Aureispira sp. CCB-E: one gene and its partners. The main gene of each other region encodes a partner of the protein of the gene in region 2 in a complex. Links are inferred from orthologs where the notes say so. Each region holds a gene or a part of one and is shown on either strand. Other genes may lie near its edges. The genes, in order: rny, pnp and pfkA.

What was found.
Region 1: pnp (region 2) and rny share a complex: the UniProt entries of both Bacillus subtilis proteins name them as parts of the possible RNA degradosome complex. The link is inferred for Aureispira sp. CCB-E from one-to-one orthologs.
Region 3: pnp (region 2) and pfkA share a complex: the UniProt entries of both Bacillus subtilis proteins name them as parts of the possible RNA degradosome complex. The link is inferred for Aureispira sp. CCB-E from one-to-one orthologs.

The regions. Positions count from the first base shown.
Region 1 is NZ_CP133671.1:6,671,908-6,680,122, reverse strand. Bases 3,488-6,339 are described here. They hold rny (ribonuclease Y), read right to left. Parts: upstream 5,807-6,339; coding sequence 4,169-5,806; downstream 3,488-4,168. Other genes in these bases: QP953_RS25920 (hypothetical protein), read right to left, coding at 6,237-6,339; QP953_RS25925 (cell division protein ZapA), read right to left, coding at 5,930-6,226; QP953_RS25935 (hypothetical protein), read right to left, coding at 3,488-4,068. Outside these bases: murC (Mur ligase family protein), read left to right, coding at 217-1,587; QP953_RS25945 (hypothetical protein), read left to right, coding at 1,699-2,472; QP953_RS25940 (bestrophin family ion channel), read left to right, coding at 2,531-3,430; more of QP953_RS25935, read right to left, coding at 3,454-3,487; more of QP953_RS25920, read right to left, coding at 6,340-6,536; pheT (phenylalanine--tRNA ligase subunit beta), read right to left, coding at 6,633-8,215. UniProt on the Bacillus subtilis protein: Endoribonuclease that initiates mRNA decay. Initiates the decay of all SAM-dependent riboswitches, such as yitJ riboswitch. Involved in processing of the gapA operon mRNA, it cleaves between cggR and gapA.
Region 2 is NZ_CP133671.1:6,262,950-6,271,277, reverse strand. The notes cover bases 2,033-4,997. They hold pnp (polyribonucleotide nucleotidyltransferase), read right to left. Parts: upstream 4,646-4,997; coding sequence 2,420-4,645; downstream 2,033-2,419. Other genes in these bases: QP953_RS24315 (imelysin family protein), read left to right, coding at 2,033-2,065. Outside these bases: QP953_RS24320 (di-heme oxidoredictase family protein), read left to right, coding at 1-757; more of QP953_RS24315, read left to right, coding at 983-2,032; rpsO (30S ribosomal protein S15), read right to left, coding at 5,170-5,457; QP953_RS24300 (hypothetical protein), read left to right, coding at 5,805-7,139; QP953_RS24295 (YciI family protein), read left to right, coding at 7,264-7,551; QP953_RS24290 (DUF6438 domain-containing protein), read left to right, coding at 7,650-8,114. UniProt on the Bacillus subtilis protein: Involved in mRNA degradation. Catalyzes the phosphorolysis of single-stranded polyribonucleotides processively in the 3'- to 5'-direction. Necessary for competence development in Bacillus subtilis.
Region 3 is NZ_CP133671.1:6,436,103-6,444,390, forward strand. Bases 2,198-5,122 are described here. They hold pfkA (6-phosphofructokinase), read left to right. Parts: upstream 2,198-3,135; coding sequence 3,136-4,110; downstream 4,111-5,122. Other genes in these bases: QP953_RS24935 (hypothetical protein), read right to left, coding at 2,198-2,862; hmpA (NO-inducible flavohemoprotein), read right to left, coding at 4,181-5,122. Also shown: QP953_RS24930 (FlgD immunoglobulin-like domain containing protein), read left to right, coding at 1-1,460; more of QP953_RS24935, read right to left, coding at 1,498-2,197; more of hmpA, read right to left, coding at 5,123-5,389; QP953_RS24950 (Crp/Fnr family transcriptional regulator), read left to right, coding at 5,502-6,098; 3'(2'),5'-bisphosphate nucleotidase CysQ, read right to left, coding at 6,205-6,987; QP953_RS24960 (DEAD/DEAH box helicase), read right to left, coding at 7,096-8,288. UniProt on the Bacillus subtilis protein: Catalyzes the phosphorylation of D-fructose 6-phosphate to fructose 1,6-bisphosphate by ATP, the first committing step of glycolysis.

The DNA of each region.
Region 1 (8,215 bases), 410 kb from region 2 along the record:
ATAATTAATTTGTATGCTTAAGAACGTTGTTTGTTTTATGATTATCAATTTCTGAAAAATTTAGAAGTGAAAGGTATCTTTTTGATAGTCAGTTGCGAAGAATTAGCATAGTAGCAGCATAGTTAACTAAGAGAACCAAACACATAAAACAAGTAAACGATCTTAGGGAGTGAACGGATGCGATTTTCCCACGAAGTAATGTAATAAAATAATCAAATGAAAATACACTTTATAGCCATAGGAGGTGCATTGATGCACAATTTAGCTTTGGCTTTAAAACAAAAAGGATATCAAATAACAGGTTCCGATGACGAAATATATGACCCGTCTCGCTCAAGACTACAAAAAGCTGGATTATTGCCTTCTAAAATGGGGTGGGATATTGCGCGTATCCAACCCGACTTAGATGCTGTCATTGTAGGCATGCATGCTAGATCTAATAACCCTGAATTGTTAAAAGCACAAGAGTTAGGATTGACAATTTACTCCTATCCTGAGTATATTTACTTACAAAGTCAACAAAAAAAACGGGTAGTTGTTGGTGGAAGTCATGGAAAAACGACGACCACATCTATGATTATGCATATCCTCAAGTATCACCAAATTGATTTTGATTATGCCGTTGGTGCTCAATTGGATGGTTTTGAACTGATGGTGCGGTTATCTGATGCACCTTTGATTGTTATAGAAGGAGATGAATATTTGTCGTCTCCGATTGATACTCTACCAAAGTTTTTACATTACTATCCACACATTGCGGTTTTAACAGGAATTGCATGGGATCATATCAATGTATTTCCAACATTTAGAAAGTACAAAAAGCAATTTAAAAAGTTTGTTAAAACGATTTTGCAGCATGGTACTTTAATCTATTATAAGGAAGATAAACAGCTTCAAAAGATTGCGGGATATGCTCCTGCACAGGTAATTGCTTATGATACACCAGCACATCATATCGAAAATCATCAAACTTATTTAGATGTCGATTATAATTATCAATTGGCTAAAGAAGGTGTTGTAGGAATCCCCTTGCAAATATTTGGAAAGCACAATTTGCAAAACTTTCAAGCAGCCCGCATGGTTTGCCGAGAGTTGGGACTCAATGACGGGCAAATATTAGAAGCGATTCAGGCATTTTCAGGAGCAGCTAAGCGTTTAGAAATTTTGTCTAAAAAAGAAAAACAAGTTATCTTTAAAGATTTTGCACACGCTCCCTCTAAAGTTAAAGCAACGATTAATGCAGTTAAGCAGCAATATAAAAATCGTTCATTGGTTGCCGTGTTAGAGTTGCACACCTTTAGCTCTCTAAATGTTGATTTTTTAGATGAATATTTGGGTAGCATGGGAGCCGCAGATGTAGCCTATGTGTATTATAACCCGCATACTATTCGTATGAAAAAGTTAAAGAATATTGAACCTGCACAAGTCGAAGAGGCTTTTTTTCATCCTAATTTGATTGTTTTTACAGATGAACAAGCTCTCAAACATCAATTGGAAAAAGACATTGCTGCTCAAGAGTCGAACTTGTTACTGATGAGTTCTGGAAATTGGGGTGGAATAGATATATTAAAATTGGTCAATGACTAAACAGCAATGGTCTATGAATTCTTAAAACCACATCGTTTTTAATTTTTAAGTATGTCGCACTACTAATCAATTGGATATGATTTTATGGCGAAGTAAGGCAAAATTACATATATGGCAAAAAGAAAGGTAGCCCCCAAAAACCGACTGGAAGAAATCACCGTCCAAAAAAGAGCCCAATCTTATTTGGAACAATACTATAAAATAAAACATGGTAAAAGGCATTTGTTTTCTAATATAGAAGAACGAACAAAGAAGCAATATGGAATGAAACGTGCCGATGGCTTGCTGGCTTACAAACTCAACAAAAGACGGGCTTATGTGGTCTCTATGGAAGCCAAATCGCACAAAACGTTGCCCGCTCTGAGACCGTATAGAGTCAACAAGGTTTGGATAAAAGACAGCATCTGGAAAAGCTTTTTGTTTACCTTGGCATCTGGTGTGCTGTTCTTTGCTTGGAGACAAGATGGTTGGTTGGTCTTAATGCCATTTGGGGTTTGGTTTTTGGCAATGTTAGTTCATTTATTGCTGTTTAAAAACAGCTACAAATACCAAGAGATGGAGGTGATACACCAAGTATTTCAGTATCCTGCTAATGAACAGTGGTTATCTCTTTCGGAAGACTCCTTTGATATGATTAAAGAGCATCTTAGGATGAATTTAATCAAAATTTGCAAGGCTAGGGATATTGGTGTGTTGATGGTTGATCAAGATTTGAATGTTAATATGATTCATCCACCCAAAGCTAGAAAACGATTTTGGTTTTATGGATATTTGACTTATTACCATAATGAAGAAGCGATCCGCAAGCACTTAGGAATTAATCCTCGGTTGAAAAAGAAAACAAAGAAGAAGAAAACCAAGAAAACTAGAAAAAGAAAAAAGTAATGCCTACCCATATTTTGATGGTGGATTGCTATAGAACCATTTAAACTAGATATAGATTATGCTAATTCGTTATAAAATGCCTTTGAGGTATATTTTGCAAGCTGCAATGCCTGATTTTTTGATTGTTCTAACTATTGCAAGTGTCGTCTATTTTGTGGAGTGGAAATTAGGGCTTTTGTTAATGGAATTATCGTTTAGTATTCCAGCTTTTTTGGGGACAGCGATCTCTATTTTGTTGTCTTTTAAAATCAGTCAATCCTATGATCGTTGGTGGGAAGCACGCAAAATATGGGGGGCTATTGTAAACGATTCGAGAAGTTTGGTAATGCAGTTGCAGGCTTTTGTAGGAATGGATAATAGTCAAGTAAAAACCATTGCCTACCGACAAATGGCTTGGTGTTATGTCTTGGGTAGAAGTTTGCGTGGTTTAGAACCTTTAAAGGGGATGGAAGTATTTCTAAATGCTGACGATAGAAGACATGCCGCTAAGCAAAGCAACAAACCTTTGGCAATTTTACAATTGAATACCTTAGATTTAGAACAACTCAAATCTATGTATGGTTTGACAGAGTACAAACAAGTTCAATTGGATAATACTTTGGTCCGCTTGTGTGCGTCTATGGGCAAAGCAGAACGAATCAAAAGCACCGTTTTTCCAACCAAATATAGAATGTTCTTGCATTTGAGCATTTATTTGTTTGTTATTTGCTTGACTATGGCGACAAGTGCACTGCCTATTTATTTTGGTTTGCCGTTAATTATGAGTATTGCTACTATTTTCTTTTTGTTAGAAGGAACCGCTTACAATTTACAAGACCCTTTTGAAAATAGACCAAGTGACACGCCAATTACTGCAATTGCCAGAACAATTGAAATTAATATTCGACAATTGTTGCAAGAAGAGGAGCAAAGCATTCCAACTCCTTTGCCAATAGAAGAAGGTTTTTATTTGATGTAAGCCAATCAATTCAATACAATGCTCTAAGAAGGATCTTTTTTCTTTTCTGTTTTAATCAATTTAAAACTACCAAAAAAAACGGTAGAATCTTGAGCTTCAATTGGTCCCACAGAAGAATACATACTCAATTGATAAACTCGATTCTTAACTAAAAATATCTTGTAAGAAATATTTAAATCTCTCTTTTTGGCTTTTGCTACAAAGGACAAGCCATCGTATTTGTCTTCTAACTTTACTTTTTCTTCTATAGATGTTTTGGCACGAAGATCTTCTAAGATTCTATATTTAATCCCTTTTAGAAGCTGCTCCTTATTACCTAACTGAATCATTCGTTCGGGATAATCAGAGAAGCTTGCAACCCAAGCATGGGTGTCATTTTTTCCATAAATGTATTGGGTCAATTCAATTTGTCCTATTTCAGAAGTAGTGACATGTTTGTTTTCTTTGGGAGTATCAGGAAAAACGATGCTAAAGCCACCTTTTTCAGAGTAAAAAGGCAATTTTGCTTTAGGGACAGGTTTTTTCTTCTTTTTGCTAATTTTCGTTCGAGTAGACTCTTTTATGTCAGGTACTGTCGTATCCGAATTGCAACTAAAAAGCAGACCTGTCCAGACCAGCAAAAATATAATTTGTCTCATTGTATTTGAGTTTAGTAACTAAAAAAGCAATTCCATCGAGTGACAGAATTGCTTTTATATACGTCTTATTCAGGAATTTGTTTTCCCAAAAAATATAGATTTATCTAGCGAATGCCACAGAACGTTTTTCACGAATAACCGTTACTTTAATTTGTCCTGGGTATTGCATTTCATTTTGAATCTGTTGTGAGATTAAGAACGACAATTCTTCCGCTTTGTTGTCAGATACTTTATCGGCTTCTACGATGACACGAAGTTCACGCCCCGCTTGCATCGCATATACCTTCTGAACACCATCGTGTGCCATTGCTACTTGCTCCAATTCTTTGATTCGTTCGATATAACTTTCTAGAATTTCACGTCTAGCCCCTGGTCTAGCCCCCGAAATAGCATCACAAACTTGTACAATAGGAGAGATGATAAACTTCATTTCAACCTCATCGTGATGCGCTCCAACGGCATTAGATACAGCAGCTTTTTCACCATGACGCTCACACATTTTTATACCCAATAGAGCATGAGAAAGTTCCGTTTCTTCTTCTCCTACCTTTCCAATATCGTGTAACAGACCAGCACGTTTTGCCAATTTAATTTCTCTAGAACTCAAGCCCAATTCTGCCGACATAATGGCACATAATTTAGCCGTTTCTATAGAGTGTTTTAATAGGTTTTGTCCATAAGACGAACGGAAACGCATACGACCAACCATACGAATCAAAGGCGCTTGTAAGCCGTGGATATTTAGGTCAATTACAGTACGTTGACCAATTTCCATGATTTGCTCTTCGATTTGCTTTTTCGTTTTGGCAACAATCTCCTCAATACGAGCAGGGTGGATACGCCCATCGGCTACCAAACGTTGCAAAGACAGACGACAAACTTCTCGGCGAATAGGGTCAAAGCTAGAAATGATAACTGCTTCAGGCGTATCATCCACGATGATTTCAACACCAGTAGCAGCTTCCAAAGCACGAATGTTACGACCTTCACGACCAATAATTTGACCTTTCAAATCATCTGAATCCAAGCGGAATACAGAAACCGTATTTTCGATGGTATGCTCAGCAGCCATTCTTTGGATAGATTGAATAACAATCTTTTTGGCTTCTTTGTTGGCACTCATTTTAGCTTCCTCAAAGCGATCTTTGACATAAGCCATTGCTTCTGCATCTGCTTTGTCTTTGATGTTTTTAAGCAACTCATCTTTAGCTTGTTGAGCTGTTAATTTGGCAATTTTTTCAAGCTGAGACAAATACTCACTTTCTTTATTATTTAAGGTTTCGAGTTTTACTTCTACTAATTCAAGTTGTTGATTTAAGTTCTCACGAATTTTTTGAACCGCAGTTTCTTTTTTTAGAATTTCTCTTTCTCTAGTTAAAGAGATTTTGTCGCGTTCTAGAGCTTTGTCTTCACTAGATTTTAGTTTTAGTTCGCGTTTTTTACAGTTATTTTCAAATTCTTTTCTCTTATTAATAAAGTGTTTTTTTGCTTCTGCTATTTTGTTGCTTTTAATTTGTTCACTTTCTTTTTTGGCTTTTTCAACCATTTGACCAGCTTTTCGTTCAGCCTCTTGTACTTTTGTATCAGCATTTTCTCTAGCTGATTTTAATATTTCGTCCGCTTTTCTGTCTAATTCCAATTGACGTTCTTTATTGATTTTTTCAAGTAGAAATCTACCAATCAAAACACCAACTAGAATACCAATGACAGCTCCAATCGCGAGTGATGTTGCATCCATGATTTGTTCAAGTTTGTATATAAATAAAAGGGAAGTTCTCCCCAAATTAGTTTCCAAATGACTAATTAGAGTAGAATACAGAGAAAAGGAAAAGGAAAAGAATGCTTTTTTTAGTGCAAGTGTTTAGTTTTCAAAAACTTGTTCTAAGATGTCTTCGATAGATTCAATGCGTTCTTTGATTGGAGCCAAGTCTTTTTTTTGGCGCTCCTCGTGCAAATCTTTAGCATAGGTTAATAAAAGCATCGATAAGATATCTTGTTTGTTTAGCTTATTGGCATAGCGACGTTGCAAATCCAAGAACTCCTTATTAAGTTGTTGGTTGATAAGCGTTACACCTTCAACTTCATCTTGTGTTACCATAACAGGGTATGTACGTCCTGCTAACACAACTGGTATAGTCAATAAGTTATCTTCGTCCATTGGCTACAATTTAGAGCTGCTGAAGCCACTCAATACTTGTATCTATATCTTGAATATATTGATCGATTTTTTTCTTTATTCCTTCCGTGTCCTCTTTGTAAGTTAGTTCTAGTTTTTGTGTTTTGTTTGCGAGTTCTTTAACTTCGTCTGCTTGTCCAGCAAGCTGTTGCCTCAATGCTTCATTCTCTTTTTCTAGCCTACGGCGCACGATTAACAAATCTTCACAAATTTCTTTGAATTGAAGATTTTGTTCTACTAGTTTTATTACTTTTCTCTCTATCTCCTCTAACTTTACCTCTAAGGTACTCATTTTTGGTAATTCTAAAAAAATTATGAATTATTAAAGTAAAATTGATGGTTGGGGAAATTAAATGAATAGATACCCAAACCATCAATTTTGAATGCTTTACTTACGAATGAGGGCGTTTAATTTTTTCTCATAAGTAGCAATTAGTTTTGACATAACTTTGTCAATATCTTTATCTTTTAATGTTTTATTGTCGTCTTGAAAGATAAAACTAACCGAGCAAGATTTTTTGCCTGCTCCAATTTGCGCTTCATTTTCATAAACATCAAATAAATTCGTTGCTTGCAATTGTTTGCCACCAGTTTTAACCGCAATGCCCAAAATTTCGTTGTAGCCAACTGTTTGATCCAAGACCAAAGCCAAGTCACGACGAACAGCAGGGTATTTTGACATTGCTTGATACTTCATTTTGTGTTTTTTCAAAATTTGAAGTATGGTGTCAAAATCAAAATCAGCATAAAACACCTCTTGTTTGATGCCCATGCCTAAGGCAATGTTCCCATCTAAACGCCCAAAAGATACAATTTCTTGTTTCCCTCTATGATATTTCAAACCATAGGTGAATACTTCGTTGTCCTCTTTAAGAGGCGTACATTGAATCGAACTAGGCAATATACCTAAACGAGTCATAAGATGTTCAACATAAGCTTTTAACGTATAAAAGCTAACTTTGTTTTCCTTTTGATGCCAATTTTCTGGATTGCGTTGACCAGTTAGGAACAAACTGATGTGTTGTTGTTCAAAATAATCTCTATTTCCTTGTCCATCAATTACTTTTTTGAAGTAAGTTTTGCCAAATTCATACAACTTTAAATCTTGATTTTGGCGGTTTTGGTTGTGAACAATGGCTTCTAGACCACTAAAAAGCATACTTGGACGCATCAAGTCTAGGTGTTGGTTGGATGTATTGTTAACATACACCAAACTATCTTCATCCTGAGGCAAATGCTTTTTGTAATAATCAGAACGCGTCATAGAGGTTGCCATCATCTCATTAAAACCAGAACTTGTTAACAAATCAGCAATTAAGTTCTTTACTTTGAAAGGGTTAGGAGTTGGAGCAAACGACAACACAGAGTGTACGGTTGTAGGCGTTTCTACTTTGTTGTAGCCATAAATTCTCAAGATTTCCTCAATAACGTCCGCATCTCTAGTAACATCAACTTTGTTGGTGGGAACATCTACTGTAAACGCTTCTGCATTTTCTTCTAGGATGTTCATGTCTAAATAACCCAAGATTTTCTTAATATCTTCTTTGGGGATATCTGCACCAATTAAGTCAGTTACTTTCTCAAAACGAACCGTTACTTGTGCTCTTTGAACAGGCTTTGGATAAATATCAATGACTTCTGAAGCAATTGTACCACCAGCATACTCTTTGATTAGCAATGCCGCTCGTTTCAAAGCGTATAGAGTTCCATTTGGATCTACTCCCTTTTCAAAACGAGTAGCAGCATCTGTACGCAACAAATGGCGCATGCTTGAACGGCGAATAGAAATTGCATCAAAAAAAGCAGATTCTAAGAAAATATTAGTAGTTGTTTGGGTAACGCCAGATTGGATACCTCCAAATACACCTGCAATGCACATGCCATTGCCATTCCCATCGCAAATCATCAAATCCTCGTGACTTAGTTTGCGTTCTACCTCATCTAGTGTTGTGAATTTTGTTTGATCTGCTA
Region 2 (8,328 bases):
AGAAATTAGTGCCATAAAAGCATATGTTGATGAGTCTGATGCGGATGGCGATGGGATCTCAGGAAAAGCAAACTTGGTCTACAATCGTGCAACCAATACAATGGATTTAGGGCGATTTGGATGGAAAGCAGGAGAGCCTACTGTCCGTCAACAGGTGGCAGGAGCCTTTGTTGGTGATATAGGTATTACCTCTAGTTTGTTCTTAGATGAAAATCACACTAATCTGCAGACAGATTGTCAAACTGTTCCAAATGGTAATAATAACAATGGGTATGAACTGGATGATCAAGTATTGGATCGAGTAGAGCTTTATTCTAGTACGCTAGCAGTACCTGGGCGTAGAGATTGGAACGATCAAGCTGTTTTGAAAGGGAAAGAACTATTTTTGAAAGCTAATTGCCAAAAGTGCCATGTTCAAAAATATAAGACAGGAACGCATCCTAAATTTGATGCTTTATCCAACCAAACCATTTATCCTTATACGGATTTATTGTTACATGATATGGGAGAAGGTTTGGCAGACAACCGTCCTGAATATTTAGCAGATGGGCAAGAGTGGAGAACGGCTCCTCTTTGGGGTATTGGATTGATTGAGAATGTTAATGGGCACACAGAGTTTTTGCACGATGGACGTGCTCGAAATTTGGCAGAAGCAATCTTGTGGCATGGAGGAGAAGGTGAAGCGTCTAAAGAAGCATTTAGAACCATGTCTGCTGAAGAGCGGGAACAACTTATTTTATTTGTAAAGTCTTTGTAGCTACTCAAGTAATTTGCGTAGACTAGTAAAATTAATAAACACTGAGTTATAAAAATTAATACTTTGTTGATTTTTTAGTTTGATTGTTAATCTTTTAGTGTAAAGACTAGTAGAAGTGCATTTTGTTGATAATTAAACTAATATGATTTACTGCGTAAGCGCTTTGCTTTTAGTTAGCTGTGCTGGTACTGCGTGGTTTCAACGGAGTAATGAAAAATAATTGGTATGCGAATAGTTTTAAAAGCACTGATGCTCTTAATAAGTGTTGGTTTGTTAAATATAGTCGCTTGTAAAAAGCAAGCTGATTTTGATAAAAAATCTATGTTAACGGGGATTATCAACGATTATGTATTGCCTAGTTATCAAGAATTACAAGTGGATAATCAAGCGTTAGAGGCTGCCTGTATTTCCTTTGGAAATACACGGACAATGGCACAATTAGAAATAATGCAAAATGCTTGGAAGAAAAGCATGCAATCGTGGAGTAGGGTAGAAATGTTGGTATTTGGACCAGGAAGAACAAACTATCGCTATACTCAATTGGATAATACGCCCATTAAATCCATTTCTATAGAAAATTCGATTAGTGATACAACAATAATAGATTCGATTTATATTGCTGGTAGAAGTTCTTATACTAAAGGATTAGCGAGCATTGAATACCTGCTTTTTGATGAGAATAATGATCAGGTCGCTTTATTGGGACTTTATCAGACAGATATCAATAAAGATAGGCGTTTTGCCTATTTGTTGAACTGTATAAAAAATACAAATGCTTTGATTCGCACTATTGAGTCAGAATGGCGAAACGCTTATGGGAAAACTTTAAGCGAAGGAACAGGAAATACAAGTCAGGAAGGTATTGCAAGTTTTAGCAATGCTGTTGTACATATGAGCCAAACATTGGCAGCCAAAAAACTAGCCAAGCCACTAGGAAAGGAAAGTGCGGATCAATTGGTGCACCCCGAATACTTAGAAAGCCCCTACGCACACTTTTCTTGGGATATTATTTTGTACAATCTACAAGGAATTCAGCAAATGTTTGGAACTACCGAGCGAGGTTTAGGAAGTTATTTGACTTACTTGATCAATGATGAAACGCCAACCAACCGTATTGTAGAGCAAGCAAAAAAAGTAGAAATACTTATCAAAGCAAGGCAATTAACTATGCTGGATGATCTCACAGGAGATACGGCGGCTGTAGAAGAGATTTATCAAGAGATGAGAGCTTTGTATACCGATATTAGCAATAATATTTCAACATACTTTTCTATTACAATCTTAGCAAATCCAGATGATGGAGACTAAAATGTTTACTATTATAATCAATAGTTAGCTGCGCTGCTACTGCGTGGTTTCAACGGAGTAATGTATAACAATAGTTCGTTGAAAAACTTTATTAGTTTACTTCGTGAGTGCTGCGCAGTTGATAATCAGTAAGTTGCACCTTCGTTGCGTTTTGTGTTAAAATCTTGATTATCAAGCTAATATAAATGTGCTTTTTTATCTTTTTGGTAAAAAAGTAAAAAAGCAACGAAGACTAGTATAAGTAATCGTTTAAAAGATAATCATCAATAAAAAAGCGAGCCATTTTCATTAATTGAAAATGACTCGCTACAAAATTGAACAACGATTATTTATGAAGTAATTGTTCTGTAGAAATTACTTGTTATTTCTGTTGTTTCTATTTCTATCATTGCTTTTGTTGTTTCTATTCCTGTTATTACCTCTATCTTCACGAGGTTTGCGAGGACGCTCAACATAGCCTTCTGGTTTGTCCATCAATACTTTGCGAGAAAGTTTGTATTTGCCAGTACGCTCATCAATAGCCAATAATTTAACTTTAAGAACATCTCCAACTGCTACAGCATCTTCTACATTCTCAATTCTAGCCCAAGAAATCTCAGACACGTGTAGCAAACCTTCTTTGCCAGGCATGAATTCAACAAAAGCTCCATAAGGCATGATGCTAACAACTTTTGCATCGTATTCTTCGCCAACTTCTGCTTCCGCAGCAATTCCTTTGATAATTTTCAAGGCAGCATCTACAGTATCTTTACCAACACCAGAGATGAATACAATTCCTTTGTTATCTTCTTCTTCGATTGTAATTGTTGATCCAGTATCTGATTGAATACCTTGAATAATTTTACCACCAGGTCCAATAACAGCGCCAATTTTGTCGCCAGGAATTTCGTAACGAATGATACGAGGAGCATGAGGTTTTAAATCCTCATTGTGTGCAGGAATGGTTTCGTTCATCAAGTTTAGGATGTGTAGACGACCTTCGCGAGCTTGTTGCAAAGCGGTTGCCAAAAGATCGTAATCCAAACCATCAATTTTGATGTCCATCTGACAAGCACAAATACCTTCAGCAGTACCAGTTACTTTAAAATCCATGTCTCCTAAGTGATCTTCATCACCTAAGATATCCGACAATACAACAGCACGATTTCCATCTGAAATTAGTCCCATTGCAATTCCTGAAACAGCAGCTTTGATAGGCACACCAGCATCCATTAGAGCCATAGAGCCCGAACAAACAGAAGCCATAGAAGAAGAACCATTAGATTCTAATACATCAGAAGTAACACGAACCGTATACGGATAATCCGAAGGGAAAACCATTTCTAAGGAACGACGAGCCAAATTACCATGACCAACTTCTCTACGAGAGACACCTCCGACACGTTTGACCTCATTGGTACAGAAAGGAGGGAAGCTATAGTGCAAAAAGAATTGATCGTAACGTTGATCCATAGCTGTGTCTACCATAGGTTGATCTAGCTTAGAACCCAATGTAACTGTTGCCAAGGCTTGAGTTTCTCCTCTATTAAAAATAGAAGAACCGTGTGGAGAAGGAAGAGAATCTACCTCACACCAAATCGGACGAATCTCGTCTGGTTTACGACCGTCCAAACGAATTTTTTCAGCCATCACCATTTCACGAATGGTGTTTTTCATATTGTTATAAAAATACTCACTAACAAAGTGACCATTTTCTTCCATATATTCTTCGCCATATTTTTCTAGCAAGCTTTCTTTTAGTTCCTCTTTTATTTGAGAGAAACCTTCTTTGCGTTGTTGTTTGCTAAGTGCTCCTTTGGCAATGGCATAAATTTTATCCGTAGTAGCTTCGTTTACTTCAGCTTCTAATTCAGGATTGGTTTCTGGTTCTTCGGTAGGTCTATTTTCTGTAATCCCCAAAGCCTCACGCAAATCTAATTGCAATTGACATTGCTCTTTGATCGCTTCGTGACCAAATTTAATAGCATCAATCAATTCTGCTTCAGAGCATTGGTCCGCTTCACCTTCTACCATTGCAATATTATCCATTGTACCACCAACGATAAAAGTCATATCGGCAGTTTCTAATGCAGATCGAGTTGGGTTGATGACAAATTCACCGTCAATACGTGCTACACGCACTTCAGAGATAGGATTTTCGAAAGGAATTTCGGAAGCAATTAAAGCTGCAGAAGCAGCAAAAGCAGCGTAAGCGTCTGCCATGATTTCAGTATCACCAGAAATCAACGAAACAAAGATTTGAGTTTCGTTCATGTATCCGTCAGGAAACATAGGACGGATAACACGGTCAATCAGACGACAAACTAAAATTTCGCTATCTGAAAGACGAGCTTCACGTTTGAAGAAGTTGCCAGGAATACGTCCCGCAGCAGAAAATTTTTCGCGAAACTCAACCGTTAGAGGAAAAAAGCTCTGATCTGGTTTGGCTTCTAATACTGATACTGCGGTTGCTAATAGCCACATGTCTCCGTGGCGCAATACAACTGAACCATCTGCTAGAGCAGCTAATTTGCCACTTTCTAGCGTAATTTCTTGTCCAGAAATTACTTTAGAAACAGTTGTTGGAATTTGTTTACCCATGTTGGTAAAAATTTTAAGTTTTAAATAATATTATCCATCATGATATGCCATTTACATATCACGTCATCCAAAAAATTGCAGCCTTGAAAACTGCAATCGAAACCAAGGTATAACTAAATATCAACAGGTTCCTTAGTTTGCAACATAGACAACATCGTATTGTCTTTTGTTAGCGTCAAAATATATGATAATTTACTAATAAGTAATCGTTCAGAAAAAACTATATAAAAAACAACCTTCTTTTTGCGCTACTCTTCATCGAAACATCTTGCTTTAGCCCGCTAAAGCTGCACTGTTCCTCTTCGATTAGCACTAAAAATAAGCCTATTTTTAGCTATATTTTTTTCTGCCCACTTACTTATCACGAAAAAATCTTTGAGAAGATCTTTTATTAGTAAGTTATAGTTGCAGCAGCCGCTTCAAAAATACTATTCTAGGTATAGAATAGACCTTTAAAAGCCTACCTGTAAAAAGCAAGAAAGTGCTCCGACAGGAAGCACTTTCAAACGTATTTGTATGTATCATTATTTGTTTTTACCAAGAACGTCTCTTATTCCAAGTTCTTTGATAAGCTCACGATATTTGATAACATCTTTGTCAGCTAAGTAACCCAATAAAGAGCGTCTATGTCCAACCATTTTCAACAAAGAACGTCTAGTAGAGTGATCTTTGTGGTTTGCTTTTAAATGCTCAGAAAGGTTTTGAATACGAAAGCTTAACAATGCAATTTGACCTTCTGTAGAACCTGTGTTCTTTTCTGAACCACCAAATTTTTTAAAAATTTCAGCAGTTTTTTCTTTTGTTAGGTAAATACCCATTTTTTGAATTTTTTTGTATTGATTACTAATCAAGATATTCTAAATCATATTTTAGCTCTGCAAAAGTACGGTATTTTTTGATAAAAAAAACTTTTACTTTAAGAAAAGTACAAATTTTATGATATATTTACCTTATACCGAGGTAAGGCAACCTTTGAAAATATGAGGGAATCTCCTCTATATGAAGAAGGGAGGAAATACCCAACCTATATAACATTCACTAAAAATTATCAGAAATAACTAGAGAACAAGAATAGAAAATTGATGCATTAGATTTGCCAATGTATTCTTACCCAAAAATCATTTCGTGATAATATCTAATAGACCAAAGATAAACTAAGATGGCAAAACAAGAAATTAAGGCCTTAAAAGATATTGTAACTTTTAAGAATCAAATTAGAACATTAGACGAGTGTGAAACAATGGTGCGCTATGCACAGTCGCAAGGCAAAAAAGTTCCTTCGCATGTTCTTAAACAGATGTCTGATTTAAAAGCCATTGCTCATGAGCTAAATGATGAGTTAAAAGCAGGAAATATAGAGAACTTAGACCCACGTTCTTTAAATATGGCTTTGATTGGTCAACTGCATCGTGAAATGGCAAAAGTAATTGCTCCAGCAACTCCTGCGACGGTATTATTGATGGAAGAGAATAAGCACGGTGGGATGTTTGGACTTTTGGGACCAGTACCATTGGTGCGTCGACTCAATGTAATTACCATGCTTTGTTTGTTGACTTTCTTAGGTTTGTTCTTTTTGCCAGAAGTAGATTCCTTGACGGTGAATGGCGATATTTTGTCTTATGAAGGGATGGCTTTTGTTTACAATGAGTTGGTGATTTTGTGTATAGCAGCACTAGGTGCTTCTTTTTACGCTTTGTTTGAAGTTTATAAATACATTACCAAAAACTCTTACGATCCTAAATATGATTCTATTTATTGGATTCGATTTGTATTGGGGATTGTTTCGGGGGTTATCTTGGCACAATTTATTTTCGTATCTCCAGAGATTTTAGGAGAAGATGTCGGAGATGTAGCAGATAATGTTACTAGATCTAGAGAGTTAGGCGGTTTTATGACTTACAAGCCAGTCTTAGCTTTTTTGGGTGGTTTTTCTGCTAGGGTAGTACACAAGATATTAAATTCTATGGTAGAGGCAATAGAAACCTTTATCAGTGGTTCTGCTCGTGATATGGTGGTGGCAAGAGAAGAGGCGGCTAAATTAAAAATGCAACAACAAATTGATAGCATTAAACTAAAAACAGCTCAAATAGAAGGTGCTGAACGTATGAAATCTACGATCAAATTGATGCAATTAAAAGAGGAGTTGAATTACGGGGCTAATAAAGATGATATTGCCTTTAGGCTAAATCAAATTATGAATGAATACATGAAGCCTGTAGGTGGTGTTGATATTGATTTTACTAAAACACACCAACCTGTCCAACCTACAACAAGTAAGGGGGATGTGCCTATTGTAGAGGATAATTACCAACCAGAGGTAGTCGATAATTTTGATGAGCCTATTGTTAATGATAAAGGCGAAGTGGTGGAAATAAAGGATGTGGATACAATTGATATTCCTGATTTTCCAGACGATTTAGATAATCCTGATTTTCCAATGCCTGGAGATATCAAAGATGATTTTGATCCCAATGATCCTAACTTAAAGGTTTAAGGTTTGCTTGCCTCTAACTAAGGGCACAACAATTATGAATCGTATGTGTTGTTTTCTAAAATTCAATACATACGATTTTTCTTTTTAATAATTGTGGATTAGTATTTTCAAAAAAAACAAAACGATGTTTATAATAGATATAACCTATAAAGTAGAACTTAACCAAGTAGACGAACATTTAGAGGCTCACATCGAATATTTGAAGGAGCAATATGCCAATGGTAATTTTATTGTATCAGGACGCAAGGTGCCTAGAACTGGAGGAATTATTCTTAGCAACCTTACTATCCAAAAAGAATTGGAAGAAATTTTGGATAAAGATCCTTTTAAAATAAACAATGTAGCAACGTATACAATTGTTGAATTTGTGCCAAGTATGACAAGCAAAGAGTTAGAGGTTATTAAGGCGTAATTTTTAACATAGCTATGAATCGAAGTCTTAACAGAGTAATAGGAGGCTCGATGGTTGCACGAATGAGTTTTTGTTAAAAAATAAAGTATATCTGATCTATGAGAATCGTATTTTTTTTATCTTTTTTTCTATTAATGACGTTAACTGCTATTGCTCAAAATGTAGATGAATCGTTGTTGATAGCTTCTTTAGAAAGAACAACTTGTTATGGAAAGTGCCCTTATTATGAGGCAAAGGTATATTCTAATGGTATTGTCACGTATAAAGGGCGAAAAAATGTAGCGAATATTGGACTGTATCAGGGAAGAATTTCTGCCAAACAAATTCGTCAATTGTTAGACAAAGCAAAATCTATAGGGTACATTCATTTGGAAAATAAATATCCTATCAAAGGGCTTGGAATTATTGACTTCCCTGTATGTATAACAAGTGTTCGTGATGGCGATCAGAAAAAAATGATTTATAATCGGAACGATTCTCCACAAAGATTGGTTGAATACCAAGACTTCTTTGATGAATTGATCGAAGAAATAGAATGGACAAAAGTAGAGGATTATAAATAGAAAGATTCTACTAAAAAAAATATTTTTTTTAAAGCTCTGGAAATGAGTTGTATAAAAAATAAATGCAAAATTACTTTAAAAAAAGTCATCAAAAAACTTGTACTTTTATAAAAAGAAGGTATATTTGCATTCCATCAAGGAACGATGGTCGGGTGGCCGAGCGGCTAGGCTGGGCTCTGCAAAAGCTCCTACAGCGGTTCGAATCCGCTTCCGA
Region 3 (8,288 bases), 170 kb from region 2 along the record:
CACCATTCTCATTAATGACTTACTCGGATGTCTTCGGCATGGCATCTTCGATCCAAACAGAAGTAAACAATGGCAATATGCCTCCTTGGTCTCCAGATGATAATTATTCGGAGTTTGCGCATGCACGAAGTCTTACTTCTACTGAAATTGCTACAATTAATAATTGGGTCAATGCTGGCGCACCACAAGGAAATCCACAAAACACGCCCGCTGCCCCAGTATACAATCCTAACAACTGGCAATTGGGCACACCAGATATGAGTGTCCGCATTCCTGATTATGTGAGTAAAGCCACCTTTGGAAATGACGATTATGTTTGCTTTTCGATTCCAACCAATTGGCCTACTTCTGAAACCATCCAAGCAATTGAAGTCATCCCTGGCAATGCTTCTATCGTACATCATGTCTTAGTTTACATCGATGCCAACAATACTTATGGGACAGATACAAGCAGTCATAATTGCGGTGGTCCTACTAATTTGCCTTTGATAGCAGGATTTGCGCCAGGTAGTTCTCCTGCTCAATTTCCAAACACTGCAAATCTTAAAATGGGAATTAATTTACCCGCCAATTCAAGAATTATATTTGCAATGCACTATCCCGAAGGTAGCCAAGGAATACTAGACAGTACCCGCATCAACTTTCACTTCTACCCACAAGGAACAAGTGGTGTTCGCCAAGTTACCGCCAACCCCGTTTTATCCGATTATTCTTTTAGCATCAATGCCAATACTGTAGATAGCGTCGATGCTTGGTTCCCTCCTGGTGGCAACTTGCCAATGTCTACCAATTTATCCTTATTCAGTATTTTTCCTCATGCCCATCTATTAGGGCAAAGCTTTATTGTTTATGCTGTTAATCACTCCCCTCCATACGACAGAATTCCATTAATTCACATTCCAAAATGGGACTTTGATTGGCAAGGCTTTTATGTGTTCAAATACCTACAAAAACTACCTGTAGGCTACAAATTATATGGGAAAGCCATTTATGACAATACAACCAATAACCCATTTAACCCCAACAATCCTCCTCAAAATATAAGTTTTGGGTTAAATACAACAGATGAAATGTTTTTGGTCTACTTTCAGTATATGAATTATCAACAAGGAGATGAGTTAATTAATATTGATAGTTTGCTACAATTGCAAACACCAACAGGAACAGAACCTATTGCAATCAATGAAGGAGGATTGTTTTTAACCTCTTACCCCAACCCATCTAATGACTTGACAATGCTTCAGTATTATTTGCAACACACAACAGACATCTCTTTAGGCATTTATGACTTACAAGGAAAATTGGTAAAGCAACTGATTGTAGGAAATACTCCCAAAGGGGAACATTACACCTCTTGGGATGGCACCAATGATGCTGGAACCAAGGTACCTACAGGCATTTATATTAGCCAACTCCAAGTCAATGGAAAAACGATCACGAATAAGATCATAAGGAATTAAATCAATTGTCCCCACAATATTTTTTTTCAAACATGAGTCATCCCGAATTTTCTAAAGCACATTGACAAAATAAAAATGTTAAGATAAAATGGATGGCTTTTCTAAGTCTGTAAATCGGCATCGAAGTCTTTCGGTGCCGATTTCCTGTTCTAGGACACCAAATATTAATGATAGTAGTCATAGTTGCTCTAAAGTTCCTCAACATCCGAAACAAAAAATCCATTACCAAAGTAACTAACATCAACATTTTAAGACGATTTTCAAAGAACCAAAGCCTAGGAGACTCCATACCCAACTCTGATTTTCCATATCTAAAAACCTGTTCAATATCCCATCGTTTCATATAAGAATAGAACATTTCCCATGCTTTGCCACAAGTGTCAATTACTTCATTGGTTAGCAAGTACATAGGAGAAGTGCCTTTGCGTTTATCACGAACAATAACGAGGTATAAATCTGTTTGGGGAAACCATGGATGAGCTACTTTTCGGTAGAGTATTTTGACGCTTCTCGTTTCTTTCCGAATATTATCCCATATTAGGCGATGATCCTTAGCTTTTTGTCCCAGAGAAAGACGATAGGTATTTTTCTTCACTCCATTTTCATCAATCAAATTATTAAGCTTTTTCCAACGAACTAGAAACTTTGCTTTAAAGTTGAGCATACGTTCTACAAAAACACCATTGGCATAACCTCTATCAAAGACATGAAGCACATCCGCTTGTGTAGATGCTACACGTTTATTTAGAGCATTAAACATCCGATAAAATATCTCCGAACTTTCCTCTTTATGTTTACCTCTTGTGGCAAACCAACGCATTTTAGATATTTGAGGAACTTCCTTCGCATGCAAGGAGGTTAAAACTGCACCCGACCACTCAAATCCAGGAACACAAATACGTTTATGCTTATCATAATAACCTGGTTTTATTCGTGTTAACCGTTGACTCTTCTTACTGTGTACTGGGCTTAGCCCTTCACTAAACCAACTTTCGGGCTTTTCTAGTACACTATCATCCCAGAGCATCAACCAACTTTTTCCTAATTCTTGCTTATCTTCCAATCTAGCAACAAACTCTTCTTCTAAATGTTGATCTATTATTTGGTAATCCCATTTCTTACTGCGAAATAAATTACTCACACGTTTTACTCCTGCTTTAGCTTTTTTAGGACCAAGAACTAAGGCGCCTAACTCGGTCAATAGCAAGGCATCTGAACGATTTCTTGACATTAAAACTGCTATAAATACATTATAAAATGTACGCACCAAACGTTTATCTAAATCTTCATCTAGTTTTAAGAGTAATTTAGACAAGTATTGATGTGAGCGATGTAAAATTGTCCATCCTGCTCCATTCTCTTTATTGATATTTTCTGTATCTTGTAGTTTATTATAATACATAGGAATCTCTAATTTTTTGTGGTAATTAAATCTAGTAGATTCCTATCTTTTTTCCAAAAAAAAAGTCATCGCCGAAAAATTCGGGATGACTCATGTTTGTAATAATGTGCGCTTTTTTCTTAATTTAAATTATCTATTAGGCAAATGTCTATCATACACCCTAAACTTATCTAACAAAAAAAATGTTATCCATTTGTTTTTCTAACAATAACTAGCTGTGCTGTTATTGTTACAATCCTTCAAAAAATAAAAATCTAACTAACCTAAATTTATATGAAAAAAATAGCCGTTTTTACTTCTGGAGGCGATGCTCCTGGAATGAATGCCTGTATTCGTGCCGTTGTTCGTGCTGCCATTCATTATAACATCGAAGTGGTCGGCATTCGCAGAGGCTACAAAGGCATGATTAACGATGATTTTATTCCAATGAATTCCAAATCTGTAAGCTATATCTTGCACAAAGGAGGAACCATTTTAGGTTCTGCTCGGAGCGATGAGTTTAGAACCGCTATGGGACGAAAAAAAGCCTATAACAACCTAAAAAAACATGGTATTGACGGAATTGTTGCTATTGGTGGCGATGGAACGTTTACAGGAGCCAATATATTTATGCAAGAATATCCCGATATCGCCATAGTAGGGACGCCAGGAACAATTGACAACGATCTGTACGGAACCGATTTTACGATAGGTTACGATACCGCAATCAATACCGCTATGGAAGCTATTGATAAAATCAAAGATACTGCCGACTCTCACGACCGATTGTTTTTTGTAGAAGTAATGGGACGTGATGTTGGGTTTATTGCTGCTCGTGCAGGAATTGCAGCAGGTGCCAAAGCCATTCTTATTCCTGAAAGTAAAACCAACATTGATGAATTGGTTCAACAACTACTAGACAATGCTGCCAAGAAGAAGTTGTCAAATATTGTGGTGGTTGCAGAGGGGGATGATGAAGGAGGTGCTTTAGAAATTTCTAAAAAAGTAAAAGCTCAAACAGATATTTTTGATATTCGTGTTACCATTTTGGGGCATATGCAACGTGGGGGCTCTCCCACTTGTATGGACCGGGTTTTGGCAAGTAGAGTTGGCGTTGCTGCTGTAGAAGCACTCAAAAAAGGGCAAAAAGGAGTTATGTTAGGGCAATTGCACCGAGAAATTCACGCTACTCCTTTTGAAAAAGCAATTAAACACCACAAGAAAATGAGCACTGTTTTGGAAGATTTATCCAAAATTTTAGCTTTTTAAAAAATAAGCCTTGCTCCTTAATTTCTGAGCAAGGCTTTGTTTTTTTATTAATATACGAATACTTTTTGCTCTAAATATTAGCTGCTTCTAACTCTTCTGCTGGACCGAAAAACTCATAATGAATATTCTCTGCCTCAATCCCCCAATTGTCTAACAGCTGAAGTGTCTTGGCCATAAATGGTGTAGGTCCGCAGAAATAAATAGCACTCTCTTTCAAATTTGGAATAGATGCCAAAATACTCATATCTAAGTAACCTTTATGGTCAAAATCTTTCCCTAGTTCATCCGTCGCCAAAGGCTGATCATACACCAATACTGTATTTACTTTCTTGCTCTTTCCTGCTTCAATTTCGCCGCCAAAAGCACGCACGTCACTGTTCAAAGCACACTGAACCAAAGTAACAGTTCTATCTGTTTGGCGAGTCAAATAATGATACATACTCATTAAAGGGGTAATCCCCACTCCACCAGCAATCAATACAACAGGCTTTTCTTCTGCTTGGAGCACAAATTCACCAGAAGGCATTCCGATACTCAATGTGGCTCCTTCTTCTATATGATCGTGCAAATAAACAGAAGCAATTCCGTCTGGAGTTCCCGTTTCCTTCTTCACGCTAATTCTCAAATAATCCTTGCAATTACAATCTGACAAACTATAATTTCGAGTATGTAAGTGATCTGTACCAGGAATATTTAGAGTTAATCCAATATATTGACCAGGTAAAAATTTAGGGACGGTCGTTCCATCTTTGCGTTGTAAATAAAATGAAGTCACAACAGCACTTTCTTTTACTTTTTTGATTACTACAAAGTCTTCCTGACCTCTAAATCCTCCTTTATCTTGCGCTCTATTCGCATACAAGTCTTCTTCTCTATTAATCAAAATATCAGCCAAAGCCTGATAAGCCTCTGCCCAAGCATTGACAATTTCAGGAGTGGCAGCCTCTCCTAGTACTTCTCCTATTGCAGCCAATAAATTTTCACCAACAATAGGATACATATCTGGTGTGATATACAAACTAGCATGTTTTTGAGCGATTGACTCTACTGCTCCCCCCAATACCTCTAATTGATCAATATACTTAGCATACATAAAAATCGCATTAGCCAGTACTTTTGGCTGTGATCCTTTCTTTTGATGCGTCATGTTAAAGATATTCTTTAGTTCTGGATGTCTAGCAAACATACGCTTATAAAAGACTTTTGTAATAGATTCTCCGTGTTCTGCTAATACTGGCGCTGTTGACTTTACGATTTCTATCGTTTTATCTGCAATCATTTCTCTTATTTTTATATACGATGATTTTCATCATAATTATTAAATTGTCCTTATACTTGCAAATATACTTCAAGTGTTAGGAGAAAACTTATGATTCAAATCATATAGAACAATGATAGATCGACAGATTTTACAACAATACCCGTTTAAAATAATCAATTATAAAAAAGGAGCCTATATATTTGAAAAAGGCAATACCCCAAGGTATTACTTCCAAATTATTTCAGGCGGAATTAAAATGAGCTATTACAACGATAAAGGCAATGAGTTTATACAAGGGATTTTTGGCAAGAATAAAAGTTTTGGAGAACCTCCTTTGATTGCCAATTTGAAATACCCTGCCAATGCTATTGCTCTAAGCAAATCTTCTATCATTCAAATCCCTAAAAGCAGTTTTGAGCAACTACTAACCGACCACCACTCGATCCACTTAAACATTACCAAAATGCTTTCCAAACGTCTATACTTTAAAGCAGTGATGGCAAATGGGATTACCTCCAACTCGGCAGAGGAAGCAATCATTTCTTTATTCAACTACATCAAATTTAATGTCTATAACCAAACAGAAGATTTTAGTTGTCGAATCGATTTGACACGCAAGAACATTGCAGGATTGACAGGCTTAACTACCGAAACGACGATTCGAAAAATAAAAGAAATGGAAAGTCAAGCTCGTCTAAAGATTATTGATGGAAAAGTGTATTATTAACTAGTATTTCTAAAAAAGCATACTACACAAACTACTTTCGAGTACTTTGTGTAGTATTTATAATTTATAGCATTTCAATAATCCTCTGGGAGAGAAAACACTTTTCCTACTCTTCCAAATTTGCATAAGCAACAAAGTAAGGATTGAGCATATTCTCTTTGTTGTAAACAACTGGATCGGTTGTATTATACTGCAATACCTTGCCTCCTGCTTCTTCCAAAACAATTTGAGCCGCCGCTGTATCCCACTCCATGGTAGGAGCTACACGAGGATATAAGTGTGCTTTTCCTGTTGCTAATAACAAAAACTTAAGCGAACTCCCTTTAGAAACCATATTAGGTTCGTCCAACGCCTCTATGAATGCCTTTGTTTCATCATTTAAGTGCGAACGAGAACAAACCACATTGATTCCTTTGTCCTGCATAGTAAATGTAGGGGCTTGGATTTCTTGCGTTTGGCCATCTTTTTTCAAAAATGCACCATCACCAATAGAAGCCCAATACAATTCGTCGAGCACAGGAGCATATACAATTCCCATGACTACTTTGCCAGCATGAACCAAAGCAATATTTACCGTAAACTCACCATTGCGTTTGATAAATTCCTTTGTACCGTCCAAGGGATCTACCAACCAATAATACTCGTATTGGCTGCGTTCTGCATAAGCCACCGCCTTGTTTTCTTCAGAAATAATAGGATACTGTATTGGCAATGCCTCTAGCCCTTTGCAAATAACGGCATTAGAAGCTTGATCAGCAGCTGTTAGAGGAGAGTCGTCTGCTTTTTTGATAATTTCGATTCCTTCGCAGTCTTTATAAATTTCCAAAATAGCCGCTCCTGCATCAACAGCAATATCACATAAGGCAGGAATTAATTCTTTATAAGTCATTATTCTTTTTATAGTTTTAATTTTAAGCAATTTATGCTCTAACGTCACTCCGCTTGCACCTTTCCTTCTGACTACTAACAAGATACACTCTTGACAAACAAGCGACTCTTATCTTTTTTTGTGGCGTCCTTTTTTAGACGTACTTTTTTTCCCTTTATTCGCTTTTGAAATATACCCTGAATTGGATTTTCCAGTATATTTTTTAGGGCGTTTGCTTTTCTTATTCTTAATCTTAGTAATATGACTCTTTTTCTCATGAAATGCGCCTTTATAATCAGGATTTTCCTTGTGCTTTTGTGCGTCAATTTCACGTTCCATTTCTTGATTTTCAAAAAATGGGGTTTCGGTCACCTCTACCTCTTCAGGTAAGTTACATATTGGAATAGACATTCTAATCTTTTTCTCTATTTTATCAATATGATAAACTTCTGCCTTTGTGAAAAAGGTAATCGCTGCACCGGTTCTAAAAGCACGCCCAGTCCGTCCTATTCGATGAACATAATCTTCATAAATTCTAGGAACATCAAAATTAATAACATGACTGACATCTTTAATATCAATCCCTCTAGCCATAACATCTGTGGCTACTAAAATGCGTATAGCACCATTTTTAAAATCTTGAAACGCATTAATTCTCGTATTTTGCCCCTTGTTAGAATGAATCAAGCGAATGTTGTCTTTCCCATACTTTTGTAGTCGGTCAAAAATTAAGTTTGCGGACTGTTTGGTTCTAACAAAAATAATAATTCGATGAAATGCCTCTTCATCTTTTAACAGATGCGCTAATAAATTCAACTTTGTTAGAAAATTTGGCACGGCATAACGTGTTTGTTCTACCGTTTCTACAGGCGTTGCCTCAGGCGTAATCTCAATTTTGATGGGAAAATCCATAAAATTCCAACTCAATTCTTCTACTTTTGGAGAGAAGGTTGCAGAAAACAAAAGATTTTGTTTTTTGGTAGGCACTACTTCTAAAATAGTGTTTATCTGTCCCATAAACCCCATATCCATCATTCTATCTGCCTCATCTAAGACCATTATTTCTACCTTATTCAGTTTGATATTCTCCTTTTGATACAGTTCGAGAATTCGTCTTGGAGTTGTAATAATAAGATCTACTCCATCCTGAATTGCTTTTGCTTGGGATTTGCGCCCAACACCACCATAGATGCCCTGGTAGCGAAGATCTGTATATTTTGCCAACTCAGCGACTTGTTGTGTCACTTGCACAACCAACTCTTTGGTTGGGACCACAATAATACACCTTGCCGCTATGCCTTGTGCATAACTCAACCGTTGTA